Regions from separate parts of the Paenibacillus sp. SEL3 genome, predicted to be linked through region 1. Evidence: predicted binding sites of a transcription regulator. Region 1 holds the regulator's gene; each other region holds the start of a gene.

Region 1 (5,571 bases):
GAGCCGCTGCACAATATGGAAGCCTGTTTGTCCGGTACCGAAAAGCTTCGATACGACAGCTCCATAATGACCTGGATGTAGTTGTCAGACACCGAGTAAGACGATGCATGCCCACCTCCTGAGGCGGCGTATGCATCGTCTTTTTTGGCTGTCTTAATTTCCAAACACGCGATCTTCTGCTATGCTAATATACGGAGTTATTATTTTTGTAAGTGTCATAAGAAAGGATTAAGCCCGAATGAAATTTGCGGTATTGGATTTTGAAACGACAGGCACCCAGTCCGCGGATGACATCATTCAAGTCGGACTTGCAATTATAGATCATGATAACAGCATTTCCCGTGTTTACGGCTCTTATGTGAACCCTGGCAGATCTATTCCACCTTTTATCACTGGATTGACCGGAATTACAGACGATGACGTGAAGGATGCACCTGCACTTGAAGAAATGATGATGGAGCTTGTGCCTATGCTGGACGATGTTGTACTGGTCGGTCATAATGTGGCGTTTGATTTTAATTTTTTGCAAAACGCTCTGGATCGGTGCGGATACTTGCCATTTAGCGGAAGAATCTTGGATACAATGGATTTTCTGAAAATTATGTTTCCATCACTATCTTCGTATCAGTTGGGTTTTGTGTCTTCTGAGTTCGGGCTGGCACATGATCGCCCTCACCAAGCAGACAGCGACGCATTGGCTACGGCCGAGGTGTTTTTAAAGTGTCTGGGTGAGCTTCAAGCATTACCTCTGATAACGATACAGCGGCTTAGTGATTTGTTTGCAGAGGAAGACAGTGACCTTGGATGGTTTCTTGATGGGGTGCGTGAAGAGAAAGAGCTTGATCCTATTCAGGATTTGGAGGGATATCAGTTTTTTCGTCAGCTTGCGCTAAAAGTGGAAGATTGGACGGAGCTAGCTGCTCCGCGTAGAGAAGATGACCCGAATCCACTGTCAGGTGTTACCTTTGAGGAGTACATGGATGATGTGCGGGACAATTTGCGTTCATCCTTGAGTCAATATGAGGAGCGCGAGGCGCAGATACAGATGATTGAGGGTGTGAATCAGGCACTGAGTGAAGACAAGCATCTGCTGATTGAAGCAGGTACAGGAACAGGGAAGTCTCTGGGTTATTTGCTCCCATCGCTGTATCACAGTGTGAAAAAGGGACAGCGCGTTATGGTGAGTACACATACGATCAACCTGCAGGAGCAATTACGCGAGCGCGACATTCCGATGCTGACCAAGGTGATTCCGTTTCCGTTCCGGGCTGCTATTTTCAAGGGTCGGGGACATTATTTGTGTCTGCGTAAGTTTGAACATAAAATAAACAGAAGAGACTTCGCTACACCGAAGGAAGATTTAATTACAGCGGCTCAGATGATCGTCTGGTTGACGCTAACAGAAACCGGTGATGATGAAGAACTGAATCTGAGCAACCGTGGAGGGGATTTCTGGGAAACGGTGGCGAGTGATTCAGAGTCCTGTCTTGGTCGTTCCTGCCCATGGTTCCGCAAATGTTATTATCATCGTGCACGCCATGAAGCAGGAATAGCGGATGTTGTTATTACGAATCACTCTAAGTTGTTCACAGACGTCAAAGCCAGTCATCAGTTATTGCCGAGCTATGAACATCTGGTGATAGATGAAGCCCATCACCTGGAGGAAGTAGCTGGTAAACACCTAGGTATGCATATGAAATATTTCACACTCGTGCATACACTGACGCGACTGTTCAAAGACAGCAAGAATGGACAACTGCCTTCACTTCGTCAACAGTTGGCGAAATCGGGGCACGAGAAGTCGGCAGATTGGGCCTCAACTATCGACCAGCTGTATCCGCTCGTGTTAGAGGTGAAGGAAACTTGGGACCTGCTAAGCGACAAGCTGTTTGGCATGTTGCCGGAGCGAAGTGATGCGACACCGGGTGAAACAGGACAGTTTTCTTCCCGTCTCAAACCTTCGGCCAAGCCTGCAAAGTGGGATCAGGCGGGAGCTTTGGAAAATCAGCTATATGTAACGATGAGCGAAATTTTGCGCAAGGGCGACAAGCTGATGCTGGACGTCAAGGAAGAACATGACGATTATGCGGCGGATAGCCTTATTACAGATATCACGGGTCTGCTCAAGGATTTGGCGGGGATTCGAGAAAATTTGCGCTTTTTTATCCGACTCGATGATGAAACAACCGTATACTGGCTCGAGGCAAGCGGGCAATTCCGTAGTAAATCATTGCAATTTTATGCGGTACCCGTCGATGTGAGCCGCCAGTTGAAAGAAATGTTTTTTGACAAAAAAAGAAGCATTATTCTGACTTCTGCTACCTTGTCGGTAGATAAGTCGTTTCAGTACATGATCGATCAGCTCGGCTTACAGGAGGCCGCAGATCAAGAGCGGCTGATGACTTCGCAGCTCCCGTCACCCTTTAATTACAGGGATCAGGTGTTGCTGGTTATTCCACGGGATTTCCCAAGTGTGAAGGGCAGTGTAGGAGATGCGCATTTTGTAGATATGCTCGTTAGCTCTCTAGGAGCGACTGCTCAGGCGACACGTGGGAGAATGCTCGTTCTGTTTACGTCCTATCGGATGCTCCGGCAAGTGTATGAGCCGCTCAAAGAGGCCTTAGCATCCAGCGAAATTACTGTGCTGGGACAAGGTGTGGACAGTGGAAGTCGCAGCAAGCTAACCCGCCGGTTTCAGGAAGCGAAAGCTTCTGTATTGCTGGGGACCAGCAGTTTCTGGGAAGGCGTCGATATTCCGGGGAAGGCTCTGACTTGTCTAGCCATTGTTCGCTTGCCGTTTCAACCGCCGAATCACCCGCTGCTGGAGGCAAAAAGCGAACTGCTCCAGCAGCAGAAGAAGAATCCATTTATGAAGCTGTCTGTACCGCAAGCGGTCATTCGCTTCAAACAGGGATTTGGTCGGTTGGTACGTACAGCGAACGACCACGGGGTCGTTATCGTTTATGATACGCGTGTGATTGAATCCTATTACGGAAAGCACTTTTTGTACTCGTTACCGGGACCAAAAATGGAGCATATGCCATCGGAGCAAATGGTGCCCCGCATCGCCGAATGGCTCCAATCCGCCCCGGAGACAGAGGCATAACGGACGGACATAAGTATGTTCGTTACAATTAGGGGGAGCAAGTATGAAATCAGATAAAATTTCAGAGGCTGTCGTACGGAGGTTACCCGTATATTTACGTTATCTGAATGCACTGCACAAACGGGAGGTGGCTACGGTCTCTTCTCAAGAGCTGGGACAGAGGCTAGATTTGAACCCGGCCCAAATCCGTAAAGATCTTGCTTATTTTGGAGATTTTGGTCGGAAGGGTATCGGTTATGATGTTTCTTATCTCATTGAGAAAATACGCCATATCCTGAAAATCGACCAACAAATTAATGTAGTATTGGTCGGAGCGGGTAATCTGGGGCAAGCCCTTTCGAATTATAACGCTTATTTAAAAGACAATATGAAGATTGTGGCGGTATTTGATGCGTTTCCGGATAAGGTAGGAACCAAGATCAATACATTGGTCGTGCAACCGATGGATGAACTGGAAGCGACTGTGAAAGAAAAAAACATTCGAATCGGGATTATTACCGTACCTGATTTTGAAGCACAGCACGTGGCTGATAGGCTTATTGATAGCGGAATTGGAGCGATCCTGAACTTTGCACCGACTACTCTCAAGGCACCAGCCAACATTCGGATTCATGCCACAGACTTTACAACTGATTTGCTTAGCCTCGCTTATTATTTGGAGGACGGAAAGGAAGAAGCACAATATGACAGTGAATAAATGGATGATTAAAAACGGATCTTTTGCCGTAAATGGACCAGAAGCAGGGGTAGTCCATGGTTTTATGATTGTGGAGGATAGTCGTATTACTTATATTGGCGAAACCTTGCCTGCGGGTGAGGAAGAGACGGAAGCGATCGATGGTAAAGGGCTATTGTTTTTACCTGGTCTGATCAATACTCATGGTCATGCGGCGATGTCTCTACTGCGTGGGCATGGAGATGATTTGGCACTTCAAGTATGGCTTCAGGAAAAAATGTGGCCTATGGAAGCCAAGTTTACATCTACAGACGTGTACTGGGGTACGTCCTTGTCTGTGCTGGAAATGCTGAAAGGTGGAACAACAACCTTCCTCGATATGTACGATCATATGGATGAGGTGGCTCGTGTGGCTGAAGAGTCAGGTATTCGTGCAAGTCTGATGCGTGGAGCAATTGGACTATGTTCGGAGGAAGAACAGCGAATCAAGCTGGCAGAGGCCGTGACTTTTGCGCGTAACTGGCACGGTAAAGCAGACGGCCGTATTACAACGATGATGTCACCGCATGCGCCATATACATGTCCACCTGCGTTTATTGAAAAATTCGTACAAGCTGCGCATGATCTGGACTTGCCACTGCATACGCACATGTCTGAGACGATCGCCGAAGTAGAGCAAAACGTACGCGACTACGGTTTGCGTCCGGTTGCACACTTGGATAAGCTTGGCTTTTTCTCCCGTCCTTCGCTTGTTGCCCATGGCGTTCATTTGAACGACGAAGAAATAGCTTTACTGGCAGAACGTGGTGTAGCGGTTTCCCACAATCCTGGCAGCAACTTGAAGCTGGCAAGTGGTGTGGCAAGAGTGCCTGAATTGCTGCGTGCAGGGGTTACGGTTTCTCTCGGAACGGATGGTCCTGCCAGCAATAATAACCTGGATATGTTCGAGGAAATGCGTCTGGCAGCACTTATTCACAAGGGTGTATCCGGTGACCCTACGGCAGTTCCTGCAAGTGAAGCGCTGCGTCTGGCAACAGAATACGGTGCAAAGTCGATTGGTTTAAAAGAAGTAGGAGCGTTGGCAGCAGGCAACAAGGCTGACTTTATCGCGTTGGATCTGAATCAGGCACATTTCTTGCCGCGTACAGATCTTATTTCCCATGCGGTATACTCTGCAAGCGCCAAGGACGTGGCTCATGTGTGGGTAGACGGTCGTCAGGTTGTGAAAAACGGCGAATGCCTGACTATGGACGAGGAACGTATCAAACATGAGGCACAAGCCGCCTTTGAAGGGCTGCTGTCGCGCTAATTCAGGTGTCACATCCCCTTAGAGAGGAAGCACGGGTTTGAAAAATAAGAAAAAATGGATAGCGGTCGCCATTTTGGCCGTGATACTGATCCTGGTCAGCATTTTCTGGTATTATTCCTATGTTACTCAAGACCAGGTGGCTGAGAAAAATGCCGCTATCATTAAGGCCAAGCAATCAGGTGGTCTGGTTAGCACGACTCAAACATGGAAGTCTGTGTGGGATCAGGTATATTGGGTGGTTCAAGGGAAAAATGCACAGAATGAAAATATAATGGTATGGGTTCCTTTTCAAAAAGTGGAGGGACAACCTAACGTACCTGCCGCAGATAATAGCGGTGTTCATACCGAGCTGCTGAAGAACGGAGTCGACGAGCAAAAAATGACGTCGCTAATTCAGCAGCAGCTTCCAGGTGTAAAAATTGTAAGCCTCCAGCCGAGTGTGTTCAATGGCGAATATGTGTGGCAGCTGTTTTACGATGA
Region 2 (5,571 bases), 1.5 Mb from region 1:
CATGTTCATGTGCGGTTCAACATTGGCAGACACATGTTCAAGCCGAGCCGAACCGTCTTCATTAAGGAGGCACACATCGGACAGCTCAAGAATGTCCTGTCCCGTGATGTCCAATCCTTTATCGTTAGCTGCCTGTTTATTCGGCTCGGTAGCGTCATCTTCTTTACTGAGAATGGAGCGGATTGCTCCCCAAGCCTCCTTACCATCCAGTGAAGCATGATAGTCTGATCCCAACTGGCGTATGGGCATAAAATATTCTGGGGCCAGAATAAGCACCGCAAGCGCTGCCTCCAAACCCACCGAGCCACTAATCAGGCGCAAACCCAAGCCTACCGCAACAAATGCGACCGATAGCATACTAAAAAAATCAAGGGCAAATGAGGAAAGAAACGCTACCCGCAGCGTGCGCATCGTTGCCGTGCGGTATTGGTCGCTGACCTTCCCAACTGTTTCCCCATGCTCTTGGCTACGACCCAAAAACCTTAATGTCTGAAGTCCACGCAGCGAATCCGTGAAATGGTGAGATAACAGACGATAGGAACGCCACTGCTTGTCTGCCTGCTTCCGCGCCGCCAAGCCGAGTAAAATAAAGAAGCCTACCAGAATCGGCATCGTAGTCGTCAAAATCACACCTGAAATGACATCCAATGTGAAAACATACACAAGTACAAGTATAGTGACAGCCATCATGTCAATCATACGAGGAATGGACAGTTCCAAATATGTGCGAAAACGATCCATGCCGTCCAGCGCTAGCGTCACCAACTTGCCGCTACCTTCCTGCGCTGCAAAACCCGGTCCCCGTTCGAACAAACGTGCAAGCAGACGCTCCCGTAAGGAAGCGCCTGAAGCTTCAGCAAAACGGCCTGCTGTCCGGCGTTGCAGCCAGATCGCCGTATGCCTCGTTGCAAAAGCAGCGAAAAACAACGCCAGCGACGGCCAAGCCATCACCAGCGGATTTTGTTCAAACAAAATCGTAACAGCCTTTGCCAAGAAGACTGCTTGTGCAATCACTGCGGCCCCCTGGAGCAGGGAAAGGGCAGCCAGTAGCAGCATCACTGGCCGAATGCCCTTTAATTCAAACCATGCCTTATCCATTAGTATTCCAAATGATCCTTCTCACTGAGACGCTTATGGAAAACAAAATAGCTCCACGCCTGATAAGCCAGCACAAAGGGTAAAAGCGTTGCTGCAACAATCGTCATGGCTTTCAGGGTGTAATGACTGGAGCTTGCATTATAAATCGTCAAATCAAAAGCACTGTTAATCGAGCTCACCATAAATCTTGGGAACAAACCGACGAATAACGAAACGAAGGTCAGCAAAATCACTGCACCTGTCATCCCGAAGGCCCATCCTTCACGGCGCTGCTTCAGGAAGTACCACGTCAGCACATAGGCGACAATTCCGACTGCTACCGCAGCATACATAAAGGGACCGCGACGCGCAAATAAATCCGTTGCAAAATAAGTCCATACCACCATGCCAGCGAGTAAAATGCCCAATACCGGAAGAAATTTGGATGCCATCACGCGAGCACGATCCCGTACTTCTCCAATCGTCCGCAGAGAAATAAACGTCAGTCCGTGCATTAGGCACATTCCGACCACTGTCAGTCCAATCCATACGGTATATCCATTGAATACATCGGAAAATCCAGCTTTCAAATCCATGTTTTGCTGAATAGGTACACCTTTCACCAAAGCCGCAAAAGCCATACCGAACAGCATCGGCGGTAGAAAGCTGCCAATCAGAATGCAGGCATCCCACGTTCCTGTCCACCATTTTCCTTCAGCCTTTCCGCGGAACTCAAAAGAAACTCCACGCAAGATCAAACCTAGCAAAATAAACACAAATACGAGATAATATCCGCTGAACATAGTCGCATAAAAATGCGGAAAAGCGGCAAACATTGCACCTGCTGCTGTAATCAGCCACACTTCGTTGGCATCCCAGAATGGACCAATCGTATTGATCATCAAACGTTTTTGTTGGTCATTACGCGGCACCAATCCTGTGGCCATTCCTACGCCAAAATCAAAGCCCTCCAGAAAAAAGAAGCCCGTAAACAGCACAGCGATCAATAAGAACCATAAATCATTTAGCGACAATGGTGTCACCCCCTTGAGCAAAAGGATCATGAATTACCGTTTGCTGATGTGGCTCAATATCTGGACCTTTGCGAGCCGTACGGTAAAACAGAAACGCCAGCACACCTGTTAAAATTAAATACAATGTGGTAAATGAGATGAACGAGAATAGCACTTCTCCTGCCACAACTGTAGGCGAAACAGAATCTTTCGTTTGAAGCAAACCAAATACCGTCCACGGTTGGCGACCTATTTCAGTCATGATCCAACCTGAAGTATTCCCAATGAATGGAAGGGATATCCCCCATATCATCAGACGGAAGAACCAGCGATGTGAACCTTCCAGCTTTTTACGGAACGTCAGGTAAGCCCCGTATAAGGCGAGTGCAATCATGCCACATCCAGCCGCAATCATAATGCGGAAGCTCCAAAACGTGGTACGTACTGGCGGGATATAATCGCCCGGACCATACGTTTTTTCATATTGGGCTTGCAGCTCATTCATACCAGGCACAGAGCCGGTAAATTTACTATAGGATAGAAAACTCAAAGCAAAAGGAACTTTAATCTCAAAGGTATTTCCCTTGTTTCCAGGATCAATCCATGCGATAACGGTCCAAGGAGCGGGGTCACCACTGTTCTCCCATAATCCCTCACTGGCAGCCATCTTCATCGGTTGTGTTTTCACCAAATATTGAGCCTGTCCATGACCAAACAAAGGAATAGCAATGGCACTGATTAAGGCAACAATAATACTCAATTTAAAAGAAGGTTTAAAAAAGTCCATATTCTTTTTGTGCATCAGCTTCCATGCACTGATACCCGCGATCAGAAATGCCCCCGTTGCAAAAGCAGCAAACAATGTATGTGGAAATTCCCATAACAGTTGTTCGTTTGTTAACAAAGCGGCAAAATCTTTCATTTCTGCACGTCCATTTTGAATCTCATATCCTACTGGACGTTGCATGAATGAATTAGCAGCTAGAATCCACAATGCCGATAACATCGTACCGATCGATACCAACCACATACAAATTAGATGGACCGTTTTGGACAATCTTTCCCAACCGAACACCCATAATCCGATAAAGGTCGATTCTAGGAAAAATGCAAGCAGTGCTTCAATTGCCAGCGGCGTACCGAATACATCACCCACAAAACGGGAAAAGTCCGACCAGTTCATCCCGAACTGGAATTCTTGCAAAATCCCGGTGACTACGCCCAGTGCAAAGTTAATCAGCAGAAACGTTCCCCAGAATTGAGCCATTTTTTTGTACAAGTCATTTTTCTTGATAACATACATAGTCTCCATAATTGCCACCAATAACGACAATCCAATGGAGATCGGCACATAAACAAAGTGAAGAATCGTTGTGGTTGCAAACTGCAACCGTGCCAAATCCAATACGTCCATGATGTTGCTCCTCCCCCTACACTTCTCTTAACATTGATTTATAGTGTCTGTAATCTGAAGTCTTCTACATTTGTGATAGTATTCACATTCTTACATATGCAGCGGTCACTTTTTTAGAAAATGAATCACTCAACTACCTTCACTATGGTTATCATGATCCGGCTTCAGATTATCCCCATTATATAGAATAAATTTAAATGAAATAGAATCAAAAATGTGAACATCGTGTCAAAGTTGTGTCATAACGATGGCGATTTGATGAAAACGACCTAAACTCCATAATAAATGTGACATTTTCGATTGATCTATCTGTTTTTTCACCATAAAAAAGAGCCCCTCTTCGTTCGAAGGTTGTACCTCCGACATCTGCAAGAGAGACTTCATAGCGTTATACCTAGGGATTCTATCAACAGCCATCTGTTCCTCCGTTCTTTTGAACCCGATTACGATAGGAGGAAGGTGACATTCCAGCATACTTTTTAAATTTACTATGAAAATAATCTGCGTTCGCATACCCTACGCGTTCCGCCACCTGGTGTACCTTAATTCCTTGTGCAAGCAACTCCCTTGCTCGCTCAATCCTCACCTTATCCAGGTAGGCATTAAAGGCCTCGCCAGTATGACTTTTGAACAATTTGCCCAAATAGCCACTATTGTAATTAAACATATCTGCCAGTAACTCCAATCGCAAATTTTCATCATAATGACTATGAATAAAGTCAATCATTTGTTTCATGATGATGTCCTTGCCACCGGGATCAGTCTGTCCAATCCATTGCAACACATGCTCCAGCGAGTGATCCACCAGCTCGCCCAATGTGGAATAAGCATATACATCGGTTATAAAGCTGGAGTGCTCCTCCAGCACGGTTCGGCTGTGATCCTGTCCGGCTGCATACTTGTTCAACGCCAGTGTGAATGTTTGGGCGAACGCCGCCTTGATTGCGGATTCTGTACGATAAATACGTGGAAATTGGCCTTCCATTTCCTTAATGACACGGGTTGCAGCTGCACTATTAGCCATATCTAGCGCATAGTACAGCTTTTCTGCATAACGTATGGGATCATCTGTGACACTATCAGACGTTCCACTCATCTCAGTCTCGACTGTCTCCAATTTGTGTAGGTCTCCGGAAAGCATGACTCTTTCTGCCCGGAACAAAAACGTACGCTCTAACAATCGTAGTGCCTGCTCAAAAGATCTGGGAATGTCGCTAAGACTGGCTACAGGATCACCGGCAGCCACATAAATTTCCGTAGCCCACGCCTTTAGCTCCTGTCGCCAAGCAGCCAGTAACTGAACAGCATCTCTCTCCGTTTTTAACGTGGCGGGAAGCAAAAGACCCACATATATTCCAGCCTCAAACACGATACCTCTGCCTTGCTCATGGCACATTTCTGTTAGTCGCTGCTTTGCTGCCGACTGCCGGGCTTGCCGATCCCAGTCAGGTATACGTAAATCTATCAGAATAATCTGATAGCTACTCCAGTCCAATGCTGGTAACGCTGGCTGTTGTCCATGTTTTCCGTTACCGCTTTGATGTTCAGCCTGCTTGGATGCTCTGTGCAGAGAATTGCTGCTTTCTACAGCATTACGAGTATACTCTCGATGAACCGGAAACAATAGAGCTTCGATCCAATTACGCTCATGAGAAGGCGGACTTCCCCATTTGCCGACTTCTTTCTCATCCTCAATGTTTTGCCGTACCCGCTTCAACTCTGTCGTCATTTCTTCCTCATCAACTGGCTTCAGTAGATAGCCATCTACTCCGAAGCCCATGGCTTGCCGTGCATAATCAAAGTCTGCATATCCGCTTAATATGAGAAAATGATACGGCTCCCCGTTCTTTTCACGTATACTACGTATAACCTCCAGTCCACTCATCCCGGGCATACGAATATCTACAATGACTAGCTCCGGCCGATGCTCTCCGAACTTATCCAGAGCCTCGCGTCCATTCCCTGCCGTATCGACAATACGGAAGCCACAATCCCCCCAGTCAATAATGGAGGACAATCCTTCACGAATCGCTGGCTCGTCATCTACAATCATCGCTTTATACATTC
Region 3 (5,571 bases), 3.2 Mb from region 1:
AGAAGCGGGCGGCATCCTATTTGAAATTGCTACAGATCCACCGGGATTTGCTAACGATGAACCTGCTGAATCTATGGGGCAGAAATTAATGCTACCAGAGTGGTATGAACCGCAACAGGCTCAAATCGAGGCGAATCTGCATCCTATTAAAGTGAGAACATTAACGGAAAAACAAAAGTAAGTAAAAGTTGCATACGACTCTTCCATAAGATAGCTTGCCGAGTTTGGCCTGCTCTCATATGGAGGAGTCTTTTTATTTCGGGAAAGATTCATGTGTCTCGGGACCTTCCGGCCTCTTGCTATTCCACCAGCTTTTCAGACTTCACTAGCATTTCTCGTAATACGTGAGCGACTCGACTTTTCCGGTTCGCTGCTTTCTTTTTTATCAAGTGTAATGACTTTTTGTATGCATGAGTATGGCTTTGATCGTAGAACTGTTTGGCTGCAATGTGTAGTGTTCTTCTTAATAACAGTGCTGATGAGCGTGTTAACCTAGAGCGGAATCCCCTGCGCAATACCCGCAACGTATTTTTGTAGGTCTCAAAATCCTCGGATGGAGGGATAAGGGCAAATAAATTTAACGAGGAGTCATGGAATCCGTAGGTTTCATACATGATTCTCAGATTTTCCGTATTTAACACGTTACCTCTAAGATAGGTTGGATGTTCCTGATGATATCCGACCACCTCTTTGATGCAATAAAAAGGAATCTTCAAGCGATGTAGTCTATAGCCAAGGTCCCAGTCCTCGAGTCCATAGAGCACAAACCGTTCATTGAAACCTCCAATACGAATCAAGTGACTGCGTTTGATGGCTACACAACGAGTAACCAGCAGCATCCAGGGGGCTACGTCCGTTGAGGCAAATTGTTTCTGCGTATTCGGAGGAACCCTTGTGGGACTAACTACTTTAGACAGTGCACCCGTTTGGTGAAGGATATCTTCTGGGGTTATGATCGGAGTAATTTCGTTTGCTGCTTCATAGTCAGCATTCCATAAGTTGGACTGCGTAAGTATGTTGCGACATTGTTCTTTTTCTTCAGGAGAAAAGTCAGGGTAATAATGGGTAAAAGCATCGTCCCACGAGTGAGGAATGCCTGAAAGCACGGACTTGGGATATTTACGGTGATAACGGCTCACGATCCTAATAAATTCCGGTAATACTACAAAGTCAGCGTCGCAGAAGATGATGTATAGCCCTCTTGCACGGCGCAGTCCCAAATTTCGAACGGCAGATCGACCGCGTTGTTCCTGATGTGACACATAGATAAGAGGATAGGATGCTTTGAAGTCTTCGACCATTTCTCTCGTTCCGTCTGTAGAACCGTCATCAGCTACAATGACTTCGAATAGTTGCTTTGGATAGGTTTGTGTCTCAAATGAAGCGAGTGTAAGCAACAATTGCTGGACTCGATTATAGGTTGGAATGATGACGCTGTAGCGGATAGCCAATATGATCTCCCCCCCACCATTTTTATTAGTGAACGTATGAACAAGATAAATAATAACAATGTATTCAAGGATTTTAGCCTGGTCTAGTCAAACATCCCTCAAGGTTCGAAACAGGCTTGGTCTTATCGCGGAAGTTAAGGTGGGAGTTCTGTATTTCCTGCTAATTTGCAGGTACGTTCAGTGGTGTTATGTATGTATAATCATGGTATTATGCATAGAGATGTAAAGTAAAAGCGCGGGCGTTTCCTATCCGCTGAAAGCCCACTCAGCATACAGAAACAAACATGAGATGAAATGGGCAAGTTATGGTAAACTATATGGAGTTATAGAAGACCTGAAAGAGGAGTACTATATGACACAATTTGTCTATAAGCAAATTATTGACGATCTCAAGATGAAAATCTTTGCTGGAAAGTTTGCAGATATGAGATTGCCAGATGAACGTAGTCTTAGTGAGACTTACCAGGTTAGTCGTAGTTCAATTAAACGTGCTCTGACTAAAATGGAGAATGTCGGAATTATTTTTAAAAAACAAGGTTCCGGGACATTTATTAATCCATTATACATAAGAAATGAATCTATCTTTAACTACGAAGGCTCTAATCTAGGAGTCACTGATAATTTTCAAATGCATGGTAAAAAGCCAAAAATCAAAGTACTGAGTTTTGGGGTCATTCCGCCAACAGAAGAATTACAGCGCGATTTGTTCTTGGAGACTCATGATTTTGTATACAAAATTGTCCGCTTACGTTTGTTTGATGATGATCCTTTTATGATTGAAACAGGCTATATCCCTATTAAAATTGTTCAGAATTTAAATCAGACTATTATCGAGGGGTCCATTTTTAATTATTTGGAAGACTCGCGGAACTTGGCCGTCACCAAATCTTTTTTATCCATTTTTGCAGAACCGTCCCAAGAGAATGATCAAAAGCTGCTACATTTAAATGAAAATGAGCCTGTAGGTATTATGGAAGGTGTGTTCTTTTTAGATAACGGTACGCCATTTGAGTTTTCTCATATGCGATTTCATTACAAATATTTAAAATTTAATACCTTTGTATCGGTTCACTAATGATAAGACTGGAGAATTCTCCGGTCTTTTTTTTATAATTTTGAGAAAAGGATTGGAGCCTGCGATTGCAACGGTTATTACAAATTTTATTGGTTTATACTTCTATATATTTTAATGTAAGAGCTTTTTTACTGTCTTTTTAATTTATATTTCATAGTATGTTCAAAATTTCACAAAATTGGACCGTATCACTTGTGAAAAAGGTTGAATTTAATCGGCGCGGCGTTATGATGTACATGTAGATGAAATTTCCGGAAATAAATTACAAACAATACTACTTAGGGAGTGGACACCATGTCATTATCACCCGTGTTAGCAGATTATTCATCTAAAACATATTTAGAAAAACTTGATGCATATTGGCGTGCAACGAACTACATTTCGGTAGGTCAGCTTTATTTAAAAGATAATCCTTTGTTGAGAGAGCCTTTAAAAGATTCAGATGTGAAGGTTAAGCCTATTGGACACTGGGGCACAATTCCAGGACAAAACTTTATTTATGCACATCTAAATCGTGTTATTAATAAATATGATTTGAACATGCTTTACATTGAGGGCCCTGGTCACGGCGGTCAGGTTATGGTTTCAAATTCATATCTGGATGGAAGTTACACCGAAATCTATCCGCAAATTACGCAAGATATCCCAGGTATGAAGAAATTGTTCAAACAATTCTCTTTCCCTGGCGGTATTGCTTCACATGCTGCTCCTGAAACACCTGGATCTATCCATGAAGGTGGAGAATTAGGCTACTCCCTTTCTCATGGTGTAGGTGCCATTCTGGATAATCCTGATCTGATTTCGGCTGTTGTTATTGGTGATGGCGAAGCTGAAACGGGTCCACTAGCCGCTTCGTGGTTCTCTAACAGATTTATCAACCCGATCACGGATGGTGCAGTGCTGCCAATCTTGCACTTGAATGGCTTTAAGATTAGTAACCCAACGATTATGTCTCGTCAATCGAAAGAAGAATTGACCTCATACTTTAAAGGTTTGGGCTGGGAGCCATTCTTTGTTGAAGGTGAAAATCCGGATCACATGCATCCAGAAATGGCGAAAGTATTGGATACGGCCATCGAGAAAATTGAAGCTATTCAAAAGAATGCGCGTGAAAATAATGATCTTACTCGTCCAGCGTGGCCGATGATTGTATTCCGTTCACCTAAAGGCTGGACGGGTCCAAAGGAATGGGACAACGTGCCGAATACAAATTCATTCCGTGCCCATCAGGTTCCAATTCCGGTTGATCAAAAAAATATGCAGCACGCACCTGCTTTGTTAGAATGGTTGAATAGCTACAGACCAGAGGAATTGTTCGACGAAAACGGTCGTTTAAACTCTGAGCTTGCTGAAATTCTGCCCACAGGCGATAAACGTATGGGAATGAACCCTGTTGCGAATGCGGGGAACCTCATTAAAGACTTGAAATTGCCGGATTTCCGTAACTATGCGCTGGATAATTCCGTACCTGGTAAAGTGATTGCGCAAGATATGTCGGTTTTAGGGAAATACGTTAAAGATGTGGTTGTCTTAAATGAACAAAATCGTAATTTCAGAATCTTCGGACCGGATGAAACAATGTCTAATCGCTTGGCTCCTGTTTTTGAAGTAACCAAACGCCAATGGATGGACCAAATTATTGAACCTAATGATGAATTCTTATCATCCTATGGTCGTGTAATTGATTCTCAATTATCCGAACACCAAGCTGAAGGATTGCTAGAAGGTTATGTGTTAACTGGTCGTCATGGTTTCTTTGCAAGTTACGAAGCTTTCCTGCGTGTGGTTGACTCAATGATCACCCAACACTTTAAGTGGCTGCGTAAAGCAACGGATCAAGGATGGCGTGCAGATATCCCATCATTGAATGTCGTAGCAACTTCAACGGTGTTCCAACAGGATCATAATGGGTATACACACCAAGATCCAGGTTTGTTAGGTCATTTGGCTGATAAAAAACCGGAATTTATTCGGGAGTATCTGCCAGCGGATGCCAATTCCTTGTTGGCTGTTTTCGACACCATTTTAAACGACCGTCAAAAGATCAATTTGATTGTTTCGTCCAAACACCCACGTCCACAATGGTTTAGTGCTGATGAAGCGAAAGAATTGGTGGATAAAGGGTTGAAGATCATTGACTGGGCAAGTACAGATCAAGGTGGAGAACCTGACCTTGTCATTGCTTCTGCTGGCACAGAACCAACGATTGAAAGTTTAGCTGCAATTTCTATTTTGCATGAAAAACTGCCTGAATTGAAGATTCGGTACATCAACGTGGTAGATTTGCTGAAACTGAGAAGTCAAAAGCTAGACCCGCGTGGATTATCTGACGCCGAGTTTGATCATTTTTTCACAAAGGATAAACCAGTAGTTTTCGCTTTCCATGGTTACGAAGGTCTGATCAAAGATTTGTTCTTTGATCGTCACAATCATAATTTACGTGTACATGGTTACCGTGAGAACGGCGATATTACGACACCATTTGATATGCGTGTATTGAATCAAATGGATCGTTTTGACTTAGTGAAGGAAGCTGTTCTCAACTTACCTGACGCTGGGAAGTACACCAACATTGTGGATGAAATGGATGCTACGGTTAAGAAACATCATCAATTCATTCGCGAAGAGGGCATTGACTTGCCAGAGGTAGAGAACTGGGTATGGAAAGGCTTGAAATAAAAATTAAGACGCTTCAACTTTGTGTTGGACAACCAAGCAATTCAGCATGAAGTGGAATATATGATTTGGTAGCGGTATACGAGTGCCTGACTCCTTGAATTCAAGTATGATTTCAACGGGGATCAGGCACTTTTTGATGTAGCATACAGAGAATTTAATAGGAAAGTCACGAACTGGTGGGTAATAAGTATAGGAGGAACCGAGTCATTTGCTGTATTTTTCTGAGCATTAAAGGTGTTGCGGTATAAGAGAATAGTAAAGGAGGCTGTTAATATGAACGATCCAATTCCGGAGAAGGTATTGAATGATGGCACTAAGGTGCCCGTCATTGGATTTGGGACTGCTGGATTGAAGGGTGCAGATGGA

Evidence for each region. The regulator Rex, encoded in region 1, represses fermentation and respiration genes when NADH is low (regulators of the CRP and FNR family bind a similar motif). The targets are predictions, from matches to a motif close to TTGTGAAATATTTCACAA.
Region 2: the regulator Rex is predicted to act here: its motif matches at 3,575-3,592, upstream of ACYCS5_RS07400 (cytochrome ubiquinol oxidase subunit I).
Region 3: the regulator Rex is predicted to act here: its motif matches at 2,685-2,702, upstream of ACYCS5_RS15955 (phosphoketolase family protein).

Annotation. Positions count from the first base shown of each region.
Region 1 covers NZ_CM137725.1:74,461-80,031, reverse strand. The annotation lists gene ACYCS5_RS00370 (tetratricopeptide repeat protein) at 1-81, shown strand, start outside; gene dinG (ATP-dependent DNA helicase DinG) at 239-3,106, shown strand; gene ACYCS5_RS00360 (redox-sensing transcriptional repressor Rex) at 3,150-3,803, shown strand; gene ACYCS5_RS00355 (amidohydrolase) at 3,790-5,091, shown strand; gene ACYCS5_RS00350 (cell wall elongation regulator TseB-like domain-containing protein) at 5,129-5,571, shown strand, end outside.
Region 2 covers NZ_CM137725.1:1,541,708-1,547,278, forward strand. The annotation lists gene cydD (thiol reductant ABC exporter subunit CydD) at 1-1,098, opposite strand, end outside; gene cydB (cytochrome d ubiquinol oxidase subunit II) at 1,098-2,111, opposite strand; gene ACYCS5_RS07400 (cytochrome ubiquinol oxidase subunit I) at 2,098-3,504, opposite strand; gene ACYCS5_RS07405 (response regulator) at 3,911-5,569, opposite strand; gene ACYCS5_RS07410 (cache domain-containing sensor histidine kinase) at 5,562-5,571, opposite strand, start outside.
Region 3 covers NZ_CM137725.1:3,446,018-3,451,588, forward strand. The annotation lists gene ACYCS5_RS15940 (ring-cleaving dioxygenase) at 1-181, shown strand, start outside; gene ACYCS5_RS15945 (glycosyltransferase) at 300-1,451, opposite strand; gene ACYCS5_RS15950 (GntR family transcriptional regulator) at 1,804-2,526, shown strand; gene ACYCS5_RS15955 (phosphoketolase family protein) at 2,821-5,205, shown strand; gene ACYCS5_RS15960 (aldo/keto reductase) at 5,479-5,571, shown strand, end outside.